Regions from separate parts of the Streptomyces sp. CG4 genome, predicted to be linked through region 1. Evidence: riboswitches for the same ligand, from Rfam matches in the RefSeq annotation. Region 1 holds a riboswitch; each other region holds the start of a gene.

The links. A riboswitch is a leader RNA that binds a small molecule or an ion and turns the genes downstream of it on or off. The one in region 1 is predicted to bind cyclic di-AMP.
Region 2: another riboswitch for cyclic di-AMP. It lies ahead of AB5L52_RS17505 (NlpC/P60 family protein); the one in region 1 lies ahead of AB5L52_RS37415 (C40 family peptidase).
Region 3: another riboswitch for cyclic di-AMP. It lies ahead of AB5L52_RS11780 (M23 family metallopeptidase); the one in region 1 lies ahead of AB5L52_RS37415 (C40 family peptidase).

The regions. Positions count from the first base shown of each region.
Region 1 covers NZ_CP163525.1:8,144,850-8,150,618, forward strand. The annotation lists gene AB5L52_RS37385 (8-amino-7-oxononanoate synthase) at 1-318, shown strand, start outside; gene AB5L52_RS37390 (DUF397 domain-containing protein) at 375-596, opposite strand; gene AB5L52_RS37395 (helix-turn-helix transcriptional regulator) at 606-1,469, opposite strand; gene AB5L52_RS37400 (ATP-binding protein) at 1,684-2,121, shown strand; gene AB5L52_RS37405 (LysR family transcriptional regulator) at 2,132-3,043, opposite strand; gene AB5L52_RS37410 (LysE family translocator) at 3,127-3,744, shown strand; gene AB5L52_RS37415 (C40 family peptidase) at 3,752-4,225, opposite strand; cyclic di-AMP (ydaO/yuaA leader) riboswitch at 4,229-4,460, opposite strand; gene AB5L52_RS37420 (hypothetical protein) at 4,802-5,107, opposite strand; gene AB5L52_RS37425 (ATP-dependent Clp protease proteolytic subunit) at 5,115-5,750, opposite strand.
Region 2 covers NZ_CP163525.1:3,875,016-3,880,784, forward strand. The annotation lists gene AB5L52_RS17495 (M23 family metallopeptidase) at 1-241, shown strand, start outside; gene pcrA (DNA helicase PcrA) at 282-2,774, opposite strand; cyclic di-AMP (ydaO/yuaA leader) riboswitch at 3,036-3,205, shown strand; gene AB5L52_RS17505 (NlpC/P60 family protein) at 3,213-4,412, shown strand; partial or broken gene AB5L52_RS17510 (hypothetical protein) at 4,830-5,407, shown strand; gene AB5L52_RS17515 (hypothetical protein) at 5,431-5,769, opposite strand, start outside.
Region 3 covers NZ_CP163525.1:2,589,403-2,595,171, reverse strand. The annotation lists gene AB5L52_RS11790 (pitrilysin family protein) at 1-1,157, shown strand, start outside; gene AB5L52_RS11785 (M16 family metallopeptidase) at 1,154-2,542, shown strand; cyclic di-AMP (ydaO/yuaA leader) riboswitch at 2,753-2,912, shown strand; gene AB5L52_RS11780 (M23 family metallopeptidase) at 2,925-3,680, shown strand; gene AB5L52_RS11775 (GntR family transcriptional regulator) at 3,916-4,602, shown strand; gene AB5L52_RS11770 (HPr family phosphocarrier protein) at 4,750-5,031, opposite strand; gene AB5L52_RS11765 (GNAT family N-acetyltransferase) at 5,209-5,769, shown strand, end outside.

The sequences.
Region 1 (5,769 bases):
GCACTGCGGCTGCTCGTGCGCGAACCGGAGCGTGCGGCGCGCGCCCGTGCGGTGGCCGCGGAACTGCACGCACGACTGACCGCCGCGGGTCTGGAAGCGGTGCGTCCGGATGCCGCGGTGGTCTCCGTACGGGCTCCGTCCCCGGAGCAGGCGGTGCGCTGGGCGGCCGACTGCCGTACCGCGGGGCTGGCCGTGGGCTGCTTCCGTCCTCCTTCCGTGCCCGACGGCATCTCCCGGCTGCGGCTGACCGCCCGGGCGGACCTGTCCGGGGCGGAGATCGAACGCGCTGTACGGGTCATCGGCGAAACGCGACCATGAGTCGGCGTGACACGGCCGTGCTTCACCTAGGAGTGATTACCTGTGATCGGTTCTGATCAGAGCGCGGTGAGGAACCCCGCCCAGCTCCGGTCGGAGAAGAACACCGCGGGTCCGGCGGGGCTCTTGGAGTCGCGCACGGCGAGCAGCCCGGCCCAGGGGCCGGAGCGCGGCCGGGCCGTCTCCACGCAGTTGTTGGCTCCCGTGCTGTAGCTGCTGCGCAGCCACTGCACGTCGTGCAGATCGGTACTGGCAGGGACGTTACGAGGCAGTGCTGGCATGGTGCCTCCTTACGCGCCGTCACCTATTCCGGCGATGTAATCCAACGATTCCTCGGGTGAAAGGGCGTGCATCCGAAGGGTGTCGAAGGCCTCCGTGTAGGCCATGAGGTCTTCTTTCCGCTCCAGGTAGAGGCTACTCGTCAACTGGTCGAGAACAACTACGTCCAGATCAGAAGTGCTCGAAAATGAGAAGATAACGAAAGGTCCGGTGAGGCCGACATGCGCGCCTGCCCCGAACGGCAGGACCTGGAGCCGGACTTGGGGCAGCCGGGCCGCGTCCAGCAGCCGCTCCAGCTGGCGGGCCATCACCTCGGGGCCGCCGATCTCGCGCCGCAGCACCGCCTCGTCCAGCACCGCGCTCAGCCTGAGCGGCCGTTCGCAGCGCAGCACGTCCTGCCGGGCCAGCCGCACCTCGACCAGCGTGTCCAGATGTTCGTCGTCCAGGTCCTTCACGGCCGCCCGGGTCACCGCGCGGGCGTACTCGGGCGTCTGCAGCAGGCCGGGTACGACCGTGGTCTCCAGGGTGCGCATCGCGCTCGCCTGCGACTCCAGGTTGATGAAATCCCGGTAGGTGGGCGGCAGCACCCCGCGGTAGGCGTGCCACCAGTGGTGCCGGTCGCCCGCCGCCTCCTCGGAGCCCGCCAGCATCAGCAGCAGCTCGCGCAGCTGCCCGGCGTGGACCCCGTAGGCGTCCAGGAGTAACCGCACATCGGCCGGTTTCGCGCCGCTGGCACCGGTTTCGATCCGGCTCACCTTCGACTGGTGCCAGCCGACCAGCCGGGCCGCCTCACCGCTCGTGAGCCCCGCACCGGTACGCAGCGTGCGCAATTCGGCGCCCAGTTTGCGGCGCCGCACCGCCGGCCCGTTCTGCATGGGCTCCTCCTTACTCCTTCCGGGCCGCCCAAATACGGTCTCGCGTCGTAGAGTTCACCGCTTCGGGCGACAGATATATGCATATCTTGGTGGATCGCTCCCCGTGACCGGCCCGGTGATGGCAGGCTGACGAGCAAGCACCAGTCCGGGACCGTACTCGAACCCTTCCGCTCCGTGTCGGACTGCGGTCCCGTGGGAAAGGGACGACGTCGCCATGGCAGACCATCTGGAAGCATCCGTCACTCTGCCGAGCGATCCCGCCTCGGTCTCCGCCGCCCGCTCGTACGTCGTGGGCACGCTCGCGGAGTGGGGCCTGCCGTCGGACACCGACGTGGCCGACACCGTCCGCCTCATCGTCTCCGAACTCGCCACGAACGCCGTACAGCACACCTTCGGGCAGTCACCCACCTTCACGGTCGACATCGCGCTGGACCGTGACGAACATCTGCGCATCGGCGTCACGGACAGTCACCCGCGATTTCCGAAGAGACTGCCTGCCGCCGTCCAGCAGGACAACGGCCGCGGCATGGTCATCATCCGCTGGCTCACCGCCGAATGCGGCGGCAAACTCCTCGTCCGCCCCACCCGCGAGGGCGGCAAGACCATCTCCATCGAACTCCCGTGGACGTCTCCGGTGGAGCCGGTGCCGTAGACCCCGGTCGTCATCGCCCGGCTCGGCGGAAGGCTCCGCGCAGCAGCGCCCGGAAGGCGTCCGCGGCCGGAGTCGTCTCGTCCGCGCGGTGGGCCACCGAGATGGTCCGGCGCAGACGGCCCGGCTCCAGGGGGCGCACCCCCACCGGTGTGACGGCCGTGCGGGCCACCATCTCCGGTACGACGGCCACGCCGAGGCCGGCGCTGACGAGCGCGCACACCACGGCGTACCCGGGCGTCGGGACCAGCAGTGCCGGGGTGGCGCCCGCCTCGGCGAGCAGGGCCTCGACCTCGCGCCGGGCCGGATGGTGCGGCGCCATGCTGATCAACGGCTGCCCGGCCAGCTCCGCCAGCGGCAGCCGGGACGAGGCACTGCTCAGGGCGTGTCCCGGTGCGGTCACCAGCACCAGCTCCTCCACCAGGACCGGCTCCAGACGCACCGACGACGGCACCGGCACGGGCTCGGCCGGGTGATAGGTGTGGGTCAGCGCCAGGTCCACCTCGCCGGCCGCCACCGCCGTGACCCCGGCCGGCGGGTCGTAGTCCGCGACCGACAGGGTGACCTCCGGATGCGCCCGGCGGAACGCGCTCAGCGCAGGCGGCAGCAGATGCACCCCGGCGGTCGGGAAGGTGCCGAGCCGCAGTGTGCCGCCGGTGAGTCCGGTGAGCCGCGCCAGTTCGTGCCGGGCCCGCTCCAGTTCGTCGAGCACCCTCCGGGCCCGAGCCACCAGCACCTCGCCCGCCTCGGTCAGCCGGGCTCCCCGGTGATGGCGGACCAGCAGCGCGGTGCCCGCCTCCCGCTCCAGCTTGGCCAGCTGCTGGGAGAGGGCGGGCGGGGTGTAGCCGAGCCGGTCGGCGGCCCGGGTGATCGAGCCGGCCTCCGCCACGGCGACCAGCGCGGCCAGCCGAGTGGGGTCGTACACCCCATCAGCCTAAAGCATTCCTTTAGGCTCACTCAGAGAATCCGAAATACCTGCTGAAGGTTCCGCCGGGGCACGCTGGCGGCATGGACGCACAGCTCATCGCCTTCACCGGGATCGCCGCCGGACTCGTCGCCATGCCGGGCGCCGACTTCACCGTGGTCGTACGCAACGCGCTGGTCTCGCGCCGGGCCGGCGCGGTCTGCGGGCTCGGCATCGCGGGCGGGCTCCTGGTGCACGCCACCCTGGCGGTGGCAGGCGTCGCGGCCGTACTGGTGGCCGTCCCCGCGCTGTTCCGGGCAATGCAGCTGCTGGGCGGCGCCTATGTGCTGCAGCTGGGGGTGCGCACCCTGTGGTCGCTGCGCGGGTCCGCCGAGGCACCCGAGGAGACGGCGGCCCGGGCGGCACACCCGCTGCGCCAGGGCTTTGTCACCAACGTCCTCAATCCGAAGGCGTCGCTGACCTTCCTCAGCCTGCTGCCGCAGTTCGTGCCCGCCGGAAGCCATGCGCTGCCCCGGACACTGCTGCTCGCGCTGATCGTCTGCACGCTGGCACTGGTGTGGTTCCAGGCGGTCGTGCTGCTGGTGGACCGGCTGGGCAGGTGGTTGCGCCGACCCCGGGCCGCCCGTGGGCTCCAGGCGGGCACCGGGGTGGCGCTGACGGTGCTGGGAGCGGCTCTGCTGCTGGAGCCGCTCCTGGCCTGACGTCGGGTCAGTTGATCCGTCCGTACCAGACGCTGGAGGTCCAGATCTTCTGGAGCCGCACCACGTCACCGGTCTTCGGTGCATGCCAGATCTTCCCGTGACCGGCGTAGATGCCGACGTGGTAGACGTAGGAACCCGAGTGGAAGAACACCAGGTCACCGGCCCTCCGGCTGCCGGCTGAGATGTGGTGCGACGTGTTGTACTGTGCGGCGGCGGTGCGCGGCAGGCTCTTGCCCGCCTTCTTGAACGAGTAGAGCGTCAGGCCCGAGCAGTCGAACCTGTGCGGCCCGGTTGCCCCCCATTGGTACGGCGCCCCCTGCTTGGAGGCCGCGACCTGGAGTGCTTTCGACGCGAGGGTCGCGGCCGAGGCGTCAGGAGCCAGACCGGGGACCGTGATCGAGCCGCCGACGGCGGCGAGGGTGAGTGCCGAGGCCGTTCCGGCCCGGGCCATGAGCGACGGGACACGATTGAGCGCAGTCATGCGCAACCCTTCGTCAGCCGCCTGTGAAGGATGACCTGTCGGATTCGGGCTGGCGAAGTTGCCCGGCCGCGTTGCCGCGGCTTCACCCCAAGGGCTGCTCGGAACCTCCGGCCGTCCGCGACGAACAGACGAACTTCCGTTCCGGTGACCCGTCTTGCTCGGGTCCTCCACTCCTGCCGATCCACTCCTGTCGACCGGTCATCCGGGCGGCGGCAGGATTCGGCGTCCGCCCGGACCGCCCCGCCGCGGTGGCGGGGGCTTGTCGTCAGACAGGGATCTTCACCTACAGCTGTCTGAAAATCCCAACGGAATCGGGGATTTGTGGCGTTACTCACCACTCACTCGTTCGGGTGGACAACGTGCTGTTCAAGGCATCGTCAGATCCCGGTCGTAGCCCCGGACCTGGGGCGGAGCAACTCGTCCCGGGCCCGGGACCCGCGCAGTGTGCAAGTCTGAAAGCCTGAAAAGCGGCCTGGATATCCACCGGTCGGCGGTGCCCCGTTCGGGTTGTTTCGAGGCCGCTCCTCGCGAGCCGTGTCGACATTCGGATCATGTCCGGCCGGTCGGGCGTCCGGATCAGTGGCCGCCGTCGGGCGGGAGCGCGACGCGCGCGGTACGACGCTCACCGTCCAGGACCCGCAAGGCCCGTGCCAGCGTGTCCCGGTGCAGCTCCGTCTCGCCCCGCTGGTGCATCAACGCGAGGGCGTCGCGCAGCTCTGCGGCCTTGCGTACCAGGGCCTGGGCCGCGCGCAGCCCGTGGTAGGTGTCCCCGCCGTGCGCGGGATTGACGCGGCCCAGCAGGTCGGCCGCCTCCAGATAACGGTCGATCAGATCGCCCTCGGCACGCGTCAGTGCGGGCAGCGGCGGCAGGTCCGGCAGCATCGGCGGCTCACTTCGCGTCCGGTGCGCCGGGCATGCTCCGCCGGCTGGGCACGATGCCGTCCACCAGGCCGTAGGCCACCGCCGCGGGGGCGTCCAGGATCACGTCCCGCTCCAGATCCCGGTGTACCTGCTCCGCCGTGCGCCCGGTGTGCCGTACGAGCATCTCCTCCATCAGCGCGCGCACCCGGGTCAGCTCCTCGGCCTGGATGAGCAGGTCGCTGGGCTGGCCCTGCACCGGCTCGGCGAGCCGGGGCTGCTCGATCACCATGCGTGCGCCGGGCAGGGCGAACCGCTTGCCCGGGGTGCCGGCCGCGAGCAGCAGCGCGGCGTGGGACGCGGCCTGGCCCAGGCAGTAGGTCGCCACGTCGCAGCTGACGTAGCGCAGCGTGTCGTAGACGGCCGTCAGGGCGCTGAACGTGCCGCCCGGGGAGTTGACGTACAGCGTGATGTCCCGCTCCGGGGCCGCGTGTTCGAGGTACATGAGCTGGGCCATCACGTCGTTCGCGGCCGCGTCGTCGAGCGCGGTGCCGAGGAAGACGATCCGGTCCTCGAAGAGCTTGCCGTAGGGGTCGAGGGTGCGCACGCCGCCGCTGGTGCGCTCGGTGAACTCGGGCAGGACATGACGGGCGAAAGCTCGGGACATGGGACACCCCTTCTCGGCG
Region 2 (5,769 bases), 4.3 Mb from region 1:
CAGCGCCTACGGCAACATGTTGATAGTGACGGCGAAGGACGGCACGCAGACCTGGTACTGCCACCTGTCCAGCTACCGCGTCACCTCCGGTACGAGCGTCAAGGCCGGCGATCCGATCGCCTACTCCGGCAACTCCGGAAACTCCACCGGCCCGCACCTCCATTTCGAGGTACGTCCCGCGGGCGGGGCGGCCATAGACCCGCTGCCGTGGCTGAGAAGCCACGGACTCGATCCGACCTGAGTATTCAGCGGGCCCTCGCCGACGGCGAGGGCCCTTGAAGTTACAGCTTCTCCACCGGCGCGTACCGCAGCAGCAGCCGCTTCGGCTTGGTGTCACCGAAGTCGATCGTCGCCTCCGCGTTCGCGCCCGTGCCCTTCACGGCGACGACCGTGCCGAGTCCGAACTGGTCGTGGGTGACGCGGTCCCCGACGGCCAGCGCGACCACCGGCTTCTCCGCCGTGCGCCGCGTGGCGAACCCGGAGGCGCCCGATGCCGAGGAGCGCGAGCGGGACGAGGACAGCGAGGCCGCGATCCCGGAGGCCGGGCCGGAGGACACCGGCGCCGCCGCGCCCGTCCGCTTCCACTCCACGTGGGCAGGCGGGATCTCCTCCAGGAAGCGGGACGGCGGGTTGTACGACGGCTGGCCCCAGGCGCTGCGCATCGCCGAGCGGGTGAGATAGAGCCGCTCCCGCGCGCGCGTGATGCCGACGTACGCCAGGCGCCGCTCCTCCTCCAGCTCCTTGGTCTGACCGAGGGCGCGCATGTGCGGGAAGACGCCGTCCTCCATGCCGGTCAGGAAGACGACCGGGAACTCCAGGCCCTTGGCCGTGTGCAGGGTCATCAGGGTGATGACGCCGGAGCCGTCCTCCTCCTCGTCGGGGATCTGGTCGGAGTCGGCGACCAGCGCCACCTGCTCCAGGAAGTCGGCGAGCGTGCCCGCCTCGCCTTCGCCGCGCTCCTGCTCGAACTCCAGGGCCACGGCGGCGAGTTCCTGGAGGTTCTCGATGCGGGTCTCGTCCTGCGGGTCGGTGGAGGCCTGCAACTCGGCCAGATAGCCGGTGCGTTCGAGTATGGCCTCGAGGACGGTCGTCGGTCCGGCGCCGGACTCGACGATCGTACGGAGGTCCTCCATCAGCGTGTTGAACCGCTTGACCGCGTTGGTGGAGCGCGCCGCCATGCCGTACGCCTCGTCCACGCGCTTGAGCGCCTGCGGGAAGCTGATCTTCTCGCGCTGGGAGAGGGCGTCGATCATCGCCTCGGCGCGCTCGCCGATGCCCCGCTTGGGCACGTTGAGGATGCGGCGCAGCGGCACCGAGTCCTCGGGGTTGGCGAGGACGCGCAGGTAGGCGAGGACGTCGCGGACCTCCTTGCGCTCGTAGAAGCGGACACCGCCGACGACCTTGTAGGGCAGGCCGACGCGGATGAAGATCTCTTCGAAGACACGGGACTGGGCGTTGGTGCGGTAGAAGACCGCGACATCGCCGGCCTTGGCCTCGCCCGCGTCGACCAGGCGGTCTATCTCGTCGGCGACGAACTGGGCCTCGTCGTGCTCGGTGTCGGCGACGTATCCGGTGATCCGCGCGCCCTGGCCGGCGTTGGTCCACAGGTTCTTCGGGCGGCGGGACTCGTTGCGCTCGATGACCGCGTTGGCGGCGGACAGGATGGTCTGCGTGGAGCGGTAGTTCTGCTCCAGCAGGATCGTCGTCGCGTCCGGGTAGTCCTCCTCGAACTGGAGGATGTTGCGGATCGTCGCGCCTCGGAAGGCGTAGATCGACTGGTCCGCGTCGCCCACGACGCACAGTTCGGCGGGCGGGATGTCGTACTCGCCAGGCGGTACGTCCACGTCCTCGGCGGCCCGCTCGCCGGTGCCGACCAGCTCGCGGACCAGGGCGTACTGGGCGTGGTTGGTGTCCTGGTACTCGTCGACCAGGACGTGCCGGAAGCGGCGGCGGTAGTGCTCGGCGACGTCCGGGAAGGCGCGCAGCAGGTTCACCGTCGTCATGATCAGGTCGTCGAAGTCGAGTGCGTTGGCCTCGCGCAGCCGCGACTGGTAGAGCGCGTAGGCCTGGGCGAGGGTCTTCTCGAAGCCGTCGGCGGCCTGGGCGGCGAAGTCCTCCTCGTCGATCAGCTCGTTCTTCAGGTTGCTGATCTTCGCGCTGAACGACTTCGGCGGGAAGCGCTTGGGGTCGAGGTCCAGATCGCGGCAGACCAGGGCCATCAGCCGCTTGCTGTCGGCGGCGTCGTAGATCGAGAACGACGAGGTGAAGCCGAGCTTCTTGCTCTCCCGGCGCAGGATGCGCACGCACGCGCTGTGGAAGGTCATCACCCACATCGCGTTCGCGCGCGGGCCGACGAGGTGCTCGACGCGCTCCTTCATCTCGCCCGCGGCCTTGTTGGTGAAGGTGATCGCGAGGATCTGGCCCGGGTGCACATTCCGCTCGGCGAGCAGGTGGGCGATGCGGTGGGTGAGCACACGGGTCTTGCCGGAGCCGGCGCCGGCGACGATGAGCAGCGGGGAACCGGCGTGCACGACCGCGGCGCGCTGGTTGTCGTTCAGCCCCGCCAGGAGGGCCGCCGGGTCGATCGCGGGGCGGGGGGCGCCGTCGCGGTAGTAGGCGTCCCGGTCCGGCGGCACGTCGAACTTCCCGCCGAACAGATCGTCCGGAAGCGACTCCGGAGCGTGATCGTCCTCGGGCGGCGGCGGGGTCTCCTCCTCGCGCCCGCGAGGGGTCTGGAGGTCCGCCAGGAAGCTGTCGTCAAAGAGGCTGCTCATCGCTCTCCGAGTCTAGGGCGCCCCACCGACAACCGTTCGCCGTCCCCGGAACATGGCCGGTTCGAGCGAGAGCCGGTCTTCACCGCCGAGGGACCCATCACCCACTCACGCTGCGGAACCGTCCGATGACACAGCCGTGAAACCGCCCTCAGGTCACGAAAATGTATCGGACATATCGCGCACCAACCTTCACAGGAGTCACACGAGTTGGCTAGCGTGCGGTCGGGCCGTACGACCCCTACCGGCGAACCCCGCCGGGCCGCGCGGCCTCCGCCGAGTCCGGCGTGCCCGCGTGGCGCCCGGAGCCGGGGACCCACCGATCCCGGGGTGAATCGGCCGACTCCCGCCCGGGACGACGCCGTAGGGCAACCCTTCCGAACCGCCGCCCGAACCCGACAGCTAACCCGGTAGGCGGTCCATTGGAAGGAGTCGCCTCCCTTGGCGTCGCATCGCAAGCCGCGCCCCGGCGGGACCATCGGCGCGGGCTTCCGCACCCCCGCTCTCGCCACCGCCGCCCTCACCTCCATGGCCGTGCTCTCGCAGAGCGCCGAGGCCGCCCCGGGAACCGATCACGCCAAGCCGAGCCTGGAGGAGGTCGAGAAGAAGGTCGATGACCTCTACCGCCAGGCCGAGTCGGCGACCGAAAAGTACGACGCGGCCAAGGAACGCACCGGCAAACAGCGGGGACGCGTCGACTCGCTCCGCAACGACGTCGCCCGGCGCACCGAGCGCCTCAACAAGGCCCGCGAGGAGCTGGGCTCCTTCGCCGCGGCCCAGTACCGCTCCGGCGTGGCCGCTCCTCCCACGGCCACGTTCCTGCTCGCGAACAACCCGCAGGACTACTTCGACCAGAGCCAGTTGATGAACCGGCTGACCACGCGGGAGAAGAGCGCGGTCGACGCCTACATCGGCGAGCAGGCCTCGACCATGAAGATGCGGCGGGAGGCCGCGCAGAGCCTGCAGACCCTCACGGACTCGCAGCACGACCTGCAGACCGCCAAGACCACCGTCCAGAAGAAACTCGCCTCCGCGCGCGAGCTGCTGTCGCAGCTGACGGCCCAGGAGAAGGCGCGGCTGGCCGAGATCGAGCGGCAGAAGCAGGAGGAGGCGGCGCGCAAGGCGGCCGAGCTGGCGAAGCAGCAGGCCGATCAGCAGGCCGGCTCGTCGTCGTCCTCGTCCACGGGATCCGGCTCCAGTTCTGGTTCTGGGTCCGGTTCCGGTTCTGGGTCCGGTTCGACGGGTTCCGGCTCCGGCGGCTCCTCGACGTCCGGCTCGTACGACACGAAGGCGGAGAAGGCGATCGCCTTCGCCCGTTCGCAGATAGGCAAGCCGTATGTGTGGGGCGCCACCGGGCCGGGCTCCTACGACTGCTCGGGCCTGACCCAGGCCGCCTGGAGAGCCGCCGGCGTCTCGCTTCCGCGCACCACGTACGACCAGGTCAACGCGGGCACCACGGTCTCCCTGGCGAATGCGCGGCCGGGTGACCTGGTCTTCTTCTACGACGACATCAGCCACGTCGGCGTCTACATAGGCAACGGCATGATGATCCACGCCCCGAAGCCGGGCGCGTACGTCCGCGAGGAGTCGATCTACTACGGCGGCGAATCGATCATCCACAGCGTGGTCCGACCGGGCTGATCGCCGCCGGGCCGGGGTACGCCCCGGCCTTCCGCGCTCCACGCGCGCGTGCCGCGTCTTTTGAACGCCCACGCGCGCGTGCCGGCGTCTTTGCCGCCCACGCGTGGGCAGCGGGTTCTTGCGCCCCATGCGCGTGTGGGGGCGTCGTGCTCCCCACGCGCGCCTGGCCCCCTTTTGCCACCCACCGCGCCTTGCGGTCTTTTGCTCCCGTCGTGCCTGGCGGCGTTCTTGCGGCTCACGCGCGCGTACCGACGTTTTCGCTGTCCACGTTTTCGCTGTCCACGTTTTCGCTGTCCACGCACGCGTGCCCTTCCCGGGCAGGGATCGCGTGGCTTCCGGCATCGGGCGCATGCCCGGCATCTCGGGTCTGCGTGCGGGGGTGGGTGGACCGGCTTCCCGCGGCCGGGGCCGCCGTGAGCAGTGTTCCTGTGTTGTGTGACCACACAGGGGCTGGCCGTGCTGGCGGCCACGCTGGCCGCGGCCGAGCGCACGGTGTGGCTCGCGCACACGGCGCTGGTGCTGTGCCGGCTGGGCCTGGTGCTCTACGGCTTCGCGCTGGCGCACTTCGACGTGCGGCAGGTGCTGGAGGGGACGGGCGACCACTGGATACCGGGCGGGGCGCTCGCCATCTCGGCGCTGACCGGGGGGCGAGACTGCTCATCGCCGGGGACGATGCGGGCCTGTATCTGTGGGACGACGACGATCGCGGTGTGCTGCGCGCCGTGACGGTCCTGCTGCTCGTGCTGGATCTGGCCTGGTGTCCGGTACTGCCGGCCGCCGAGGCGGCGCGGCCCCGGCTCGGCCACGACGAGCGGCGGTGGTCGACGGTGTTCCCGATGGGAATGACGGCGGCGGCACTGTCGGTCGCGACCGCCGTCGGTGTCCCGTGGCTCAGCCGGCCGGGACAGGTGCTGTTGTGGGCGGCCGTGGTGGTGTGGCTCGTGCTCGCCGCCGATGCGGTGCGCGCGGCCCGCGCCGGCGGCGGGGTCGGATGACCGTCAGGTCCACAGCACGGCCGTCAGGTCCACAGCACGGCGATGAAGATGTTCGCCATGGTCAGCAGGCCGACCGCGCCGAACGCGCCCTTTTCGATCTTCTCCTCGTCGCGCTTCACGTAGACCAGCCCGAGGATCACGATCAGCAGCGCCAGCTTGGCGCCGATCTTGATGGCGTTGACGTGGTGGTGGTCGGCCTGGTTGAGCCCGACCAGGATCACGCCGGTGACCAGCATGGTCACCGCGCCGTGCAGCATCCCGGGCACGAACCGGGCCGTGCCCTGGCCCATCGCCTTCATCTGAGTGAGGAAACCGCCGAGCAGCGCGGCGATACCGATGATGTGCAGGCCGACGAAGAGATG
Region 3 (5,769 bases), 5.6 Mb from region 1:
TGGTGCAGGGCGCCGGCGGCTCGCTCAACGGCACCACCAGCTTCGAGCGCACCAACTACTTCGAGACCATGCCCGCCCACCAGCTGGAGCTCGCGCTCTGGCTGGAGGCCGACCGGATGGGCTCGCTGCTGGCCGCCCTGGACGACGAGTCCATGGAGAACCAGCGGGACGTCGTCAAGAACGAGCGGCGCCAACGCTACGACAACGTGCCCTACGGCACCGCCTTCGAGAAGCTGACCGGCCTGTCGTACCCGGAGGGCCACCCCTACCACCACACGCCGATCGGCTCGATGGCGGACCTGGACGCGGCCACCCTGGAGGACGCCCGCCGGTTCTTCCGCACCTACTACGCGCCGAACAACGCGGTCCTCTCCGTGGTCGGCGACATCGACCCCGTGCAGACCCTCGCCTGGATCGAGAAGTACTTCGGATCGATCCCGTCCCACGACGGCAAGCCCGCGCCGCGCGACGGCGCCCTGCCGGACGTCATCGGCGAGCAGAAGCGCGAGGTCGTCGTCGAGGAGGTCCCGGCGCGCGCCCTGATGGCCGCCTACCGGCTCCCGCAGGACGGCACGCGCGCGTGCGACGCGGCCGACCTGGCCCTGACCGTCCTCGGCGGCGGCGAGTCCTCCCGCCTGTACAACCGGCTGGTGCGCCGCGACCGTACGGCCGTCGCGGCCGGCTTCGGCCTGCTGCGCCTCGCCGGTGCGCCCTCGATGGGCTGGCTGGACGTGAAGACCTCCGGTGACGTCGAGGTGCCGGTCATCGAGACCGCCATCGACGAGGAGCTGGCCCGGTTCGCCGAGGAGGGCCCCACGCCCGAGGAAATGGAGCGCGCCCAGGCCCAGTTGGAGCGCGAGTGGCTGGACCGGCTCGGCACGGTCGCCGGCCGCGCCGACGAACTGTGCCGGTTCGCCGTCCTGTTCGGCGACCCGCAGCTCGCCCTCACCGCCGTCAAGCGCGTCCTGGAGGTGACCCCCGAGGAGGTCCAGGAGGTCGCCAAGGCCCGCCTGCGTCCCGACAACCGCGCGGTCCTCGTCTACGAGCCGCTGTCCGCCGATTCCGCCGAGCACACCGAGGAAGCGGGGCGCGGCGAGGACCCGGAGCAGGAAGCGACCGTAGAGGCCGCCAACGAGAACGAGGAGACGGCCAAGTGACCGAGCTCGCCACCATGGACTTCCACCCCCAGCCGCAGCCCGGCGAGGCCAAGCCGTGGGCGTTCCCGGCCCCGGAGCGCGCCGCGCTCGACAACGGCCTGACGGTGCTGCGCTGCCACCGCCCCGGCCAGCAGGTCGTCGCCGTCGAGGTGCTGCTGGACGCGCCCCTGGACGCCGAGCCGGCCGGCCTGGACGGCGTCGGCACGATCATGGCGCGGGCCTTCTCCGAGGGCACCGACAAGCACTCCGCCGAGGAGTTCGCCGCCGAGCTGGAGCGCGCGGGCGCCACGCTGGACGCGCACGCCGACCACCCGGGCGTCCGGCTCAGCCTGGAGGTCCCGGCCTCCCGCCTGGCCAAGGGCCTCGGCCTGCTCGCCGATGCCCTGCGCGCGCCCGCGTTCGCCGAGAGCGAGGTCGAGCGGCTGGTCCGCAACCGCCTGGACGAGATCCCGCACGAGCTGGCCAACCCCTCCCGCCGCGCCGCCAAGGAGCTCTCCAAGGAGCTGTTCCCGGCGGCCTCGCGCATGTCGCGCCCGCGCCAGGGCACCGAGGAGACGGTCGAGAAGATCGACGCCACCGCCGTACGCGCCTTCTACGACCGGTATGTGCGCCCCGCCACGGCCACCGCGGTCGTGGTCGGCGACCTCACCGGTATCGACCTGGACGCCCTGCTCGGCGACACCCTGGGCGCCTGGAGCGGCACCCCGGGCGAGCCGCGGCCCGTGCCGCCGGTGACCGCCGACGACACCGGGCGCGTGGTCATCGTGGACCGCCCCGGCGCCGTCCAGACGCAGCTGCTCATCGGCCGCGTCGGCCGCGACCGGCACGACCGGGTGTGGCCCGCCCAGGTGCTGGGCACCTACTGCCTCGGCGGCACCCTCACCTCCCGTCTGGACCGCGTCCTGCGCGAGGAGAAGGGCTACACCTACGGTGTGCGCGCGTTCGGGCAGGTCCTGCGCTCTGCCCCGGACGGCTCGGGCGCCTCGATGCTGGCCATCAGCGGCTCCGTGGACACCCCCAACACCGGCCCCGCGCTGGACGACCTGTGGAAGGTGCTGCGCACCCTCGCCGCGGACGGTCTGACCGACGCGGAGCGGGACGTGGCCGTGCAGAACCTCGTCGGGGTGGCGCCGCTGAAGTACGAGACCGCGGCGGCCGTCGCGAGCACGCTGGCCGACCAGGTCGAACAGCACCTGCCCGACGACTTCCAGGCGACGCTGTATCAGCAACTGGCGGCGACGGGCACGGTGGAGGCCACGGCGGCCGTCGTGAACGCCTTCCCGGTGGACCGGCTGGTCACCGTCCTCGTCGGTGACGCCTCCGAGATCAAGGCGCCGGTGGAGGCGCTCGGCATCGGTGAAGTGACCGTCGTGCCGGCCGAGTAGCGGCACGCACGCGTGGGGCCCTGACGACCTACGGGTCGTCAGGGCCCCTGTTGTTCCACTCCCTTCTCCAGATGCCCGATTTGCGGCGGAGGTTGCCTGTCTGCCCTGTGGGATGCGCTACAAAAACCTGGTTCGGTTTGGGTTTGGAAGGCGCGTTTCCGTAGCGTCGACCGGGCTGTTCGTCAGGCAGTGCGCCGCACCCGCGGCACCGGACAGCCATCGCCGAGTCCCCGTACGGCGCGAGCCAGGGGAGCCGGGGACCCACCGTCCCTGGGGTGAATCGGGCGCCCGCGCGGCAGCGAGGGGCCCGTAGGAGACCTTCCTGCTCCGAACCCGTCAGCTAACCCGGTAGGCGAGAGGGAAGGAAAGGACCAGCCACTTCATGGCGTTCATGTGCGCCACCGGGAAGCATCGCAAGCCCGGCCGGGTCAAGCGCACCACCGCTCAGGCGGCCGGTATCGCGGCCCTCACCACCACCGGTGTCATCGGCTCCCTCGCGGCCGCCCCGGCGTTCGCCGCCGAGAACTCCGCCGAGCAGACCGGCCTCACCCCGGTGATCACCGTCGGCGACGACATCGCCGCGCAGATCGACGCGCAGGCCGCCGCCCAGAAGCGGGCCGCCGAGCGGAAGGCGGCCGAGGCGGCCGCGGCCGAGGCGGCGGCGGAGAAGGCCCAGCAGGAGCGCGCGGCCAAGGCTCGCGCCGCCCGCGAGGCCGAGCGCGAGCGGCTGAACGCCTTCGTCGCCCCGATAGCCGACTCGTACGTCTCCACGGGCTACAAGGTCAGCAGCTCCCTGTGGTCCTCCGGCTCGCACACCGGTATCGACTTCCACGCGGCGACCGGCACGCCGGTCCACGCGGTCGGCTCCGGCACGGTGGTCTCCACCGGCTGGGGCGGGGCGTACGGCAACCAGATCGTGATCCGGATGGCCGACGGCATGTACACCCAGTACGGCCATCTGTCGTCCATCGGCGTCTCGGCCGGCCAGCAGGTGACCCCGGGTCAGCAGATCGCCCTGTCCGGCGCGACCGGCAACGTCACCGGCCCGCACCTCCACTTCGAGGCCCGTACGACCCCCGACTACGGCTCGGACGTCGACCCCGTCGCCTACCTCCGCGAGCACGGCGTGAACGTCTGACCCCTCCGCCGGCCCCTCCGCGTGTGCGGCCCCCAGGGCCCGGCGCGCCCGGTTTCCGCGGCCCCGGCTCACCGAGCCGGGGCTTTCGCCGTTTTGCGCGGTGTGGGCCGTGCCCGCTGACCAAAAAATATCCATGGAATCCGACCCGCCGTCGGAAATTCCGACGCATTGGAATAGAGTCACGGAACACGCGTCCATCGTCGACGTTTCACGGGGATTAAGGCGGAGGTCGGTCATGCGTATTCCGGCGCACTCGGTGTGCACGGCGATCCGGGACGACATCGTCGCCGGTGTCCACGTGCGCGGCGGCCGCCTCACCGAGGAAGTCCTGGCCCGCCGCTACGGCGTCTCGCGCGTTCCCGTCCGCGAGGCCCTGCGCACCCTGGAGGCCGAGGGCTTCGTGGTGACCCGCCGGCACGCGGGCGCGTGCGTGGCCGAGCCGACCGAGCAGGAGGCCGCCGACCTGCTGGAGATGCGCATGCTCCTGGAGCCGCTCGGGGCCGCCCGGGCCGCACAGCGGCGCACGGAGGCCCATCTGAAGGTGCTGCGCGGCCTGGTCAGGCTGGGCCAGGAGCGGGCCAGGCGGGGGCACAGCGAGGATCTGCGCTCACTCGGCGGCTGGTTTCACGAGACGCTCGCCCAGGCCTCCTGCAGCCCTTCGCTGACCGCGATGCTCACCCAGCTGCGCCACAAGATCGCCTGGATGTACACCGTGGAGGCGTCGCCGAGCCCGGCGGAGTCCTGGGCGGAGCACGGCGCCATCGTCGACGCGGTGGCGCGCGGCGACGGCGAGCGTGCGCGGGCGGTCATGGCGCTGCACGCCGAGCGTGCGACCGGCGCGCACAGGCTGCGATTTCCCGGGGGTACAGAACGTGTGAGGACTTCGCAACACGCCGTAAACATGTCGGGCCTCCGGCATTAACACGCGCGCCGTATACAAAGAGGCGGGGTTATTCGGCGCGGTGTATTTCCGTTGCCCTAATTCCGGTGTGCACGCAATGAGCCCGGAAACACCGGAGCCGCGCCGCCCGAAAAGGGCACCGCGGCTCCGGCATTCAGGTGCGCTTACTCAGACCGTCTCGGGCAGTTCCTCGAGGCCTTCGGCCACCAGCTTCGCCAGACGGTCCAGGGCGATGTCCGCGCCCTCGGCTTCGGAGGCGAGGACGATCTCCTCGCCACCCTGGGCACCCAGGCCCAGGACGGCCAGCATGGAGGCCGCGTTGACGGGGTTGCCGTCAGCCTTGGCGATCGTCACCGGGACGCCTGCGGCCGTGGCGGCTCGGACGAAGATGGAGGCGGGGCGGGCGTGGAGGCCCTCGGCCCAGCCGACGTTGACGCGGCGCTCAGCCATGTGTTGCTGCCCTTCAGTCTTCAGGGTTGTCTAGACCAGTTTCCCATATCGTGAAGCATGCCCGGATCGGACCTTCGTCCTGTCCCGGTGCGGCGTCGGACCGCGGCCTCGATCCGACTTCCGTCCTCCACAGACTGCCCCGCGCCGTTGTCGGACGCGAGCCGTACTCTGGGGCCCATGCAGACCCCGGCGGACCGGCAGGACCGGCGCGAGTACCCCGCCCACTGGGAGGCGGACGTGGTGCTGCGCGACGGAGGCACCGCGCGCATCCGGCCCATCACCGTTGATGACGCCGACCGCCTGGTCAGCTTCTACGAGCAGGTCTCGGACGAGTCGAAGTACTACCGCTTCTTCGCGCCGTACCCACGCCTGTCCGCCAAGGACGTCCACCGCTTCACGCACCACGACTTTGTGGACCGGGTGGGACTCGCGGCCACCATCGGCGGCGAGTTCATCGCCACCGTACGCTACGACCGCATCGGCGCCGACGGCCTGCCCGCCTCCGCGCCCGCCGACGAGGCCGAGGTCGCCTTCCTGGTGCAGGACGCGCACCAGGGCCGCGGGGTCGCCTCCGCCCTGCTGGAACACATCGCGGCCGTCGCCCGCGAGCGCGGCATCCGTCGCTTCGCCGCCGAGGTGCTGCCCGCCAACTCCAAGATGATCAAGGTGTTCACGGACGCCGGCTACACCCAGCAGCGCAGCTTCGAGGACGGCGTCGTCCGCCTGGAGTTCGACCTC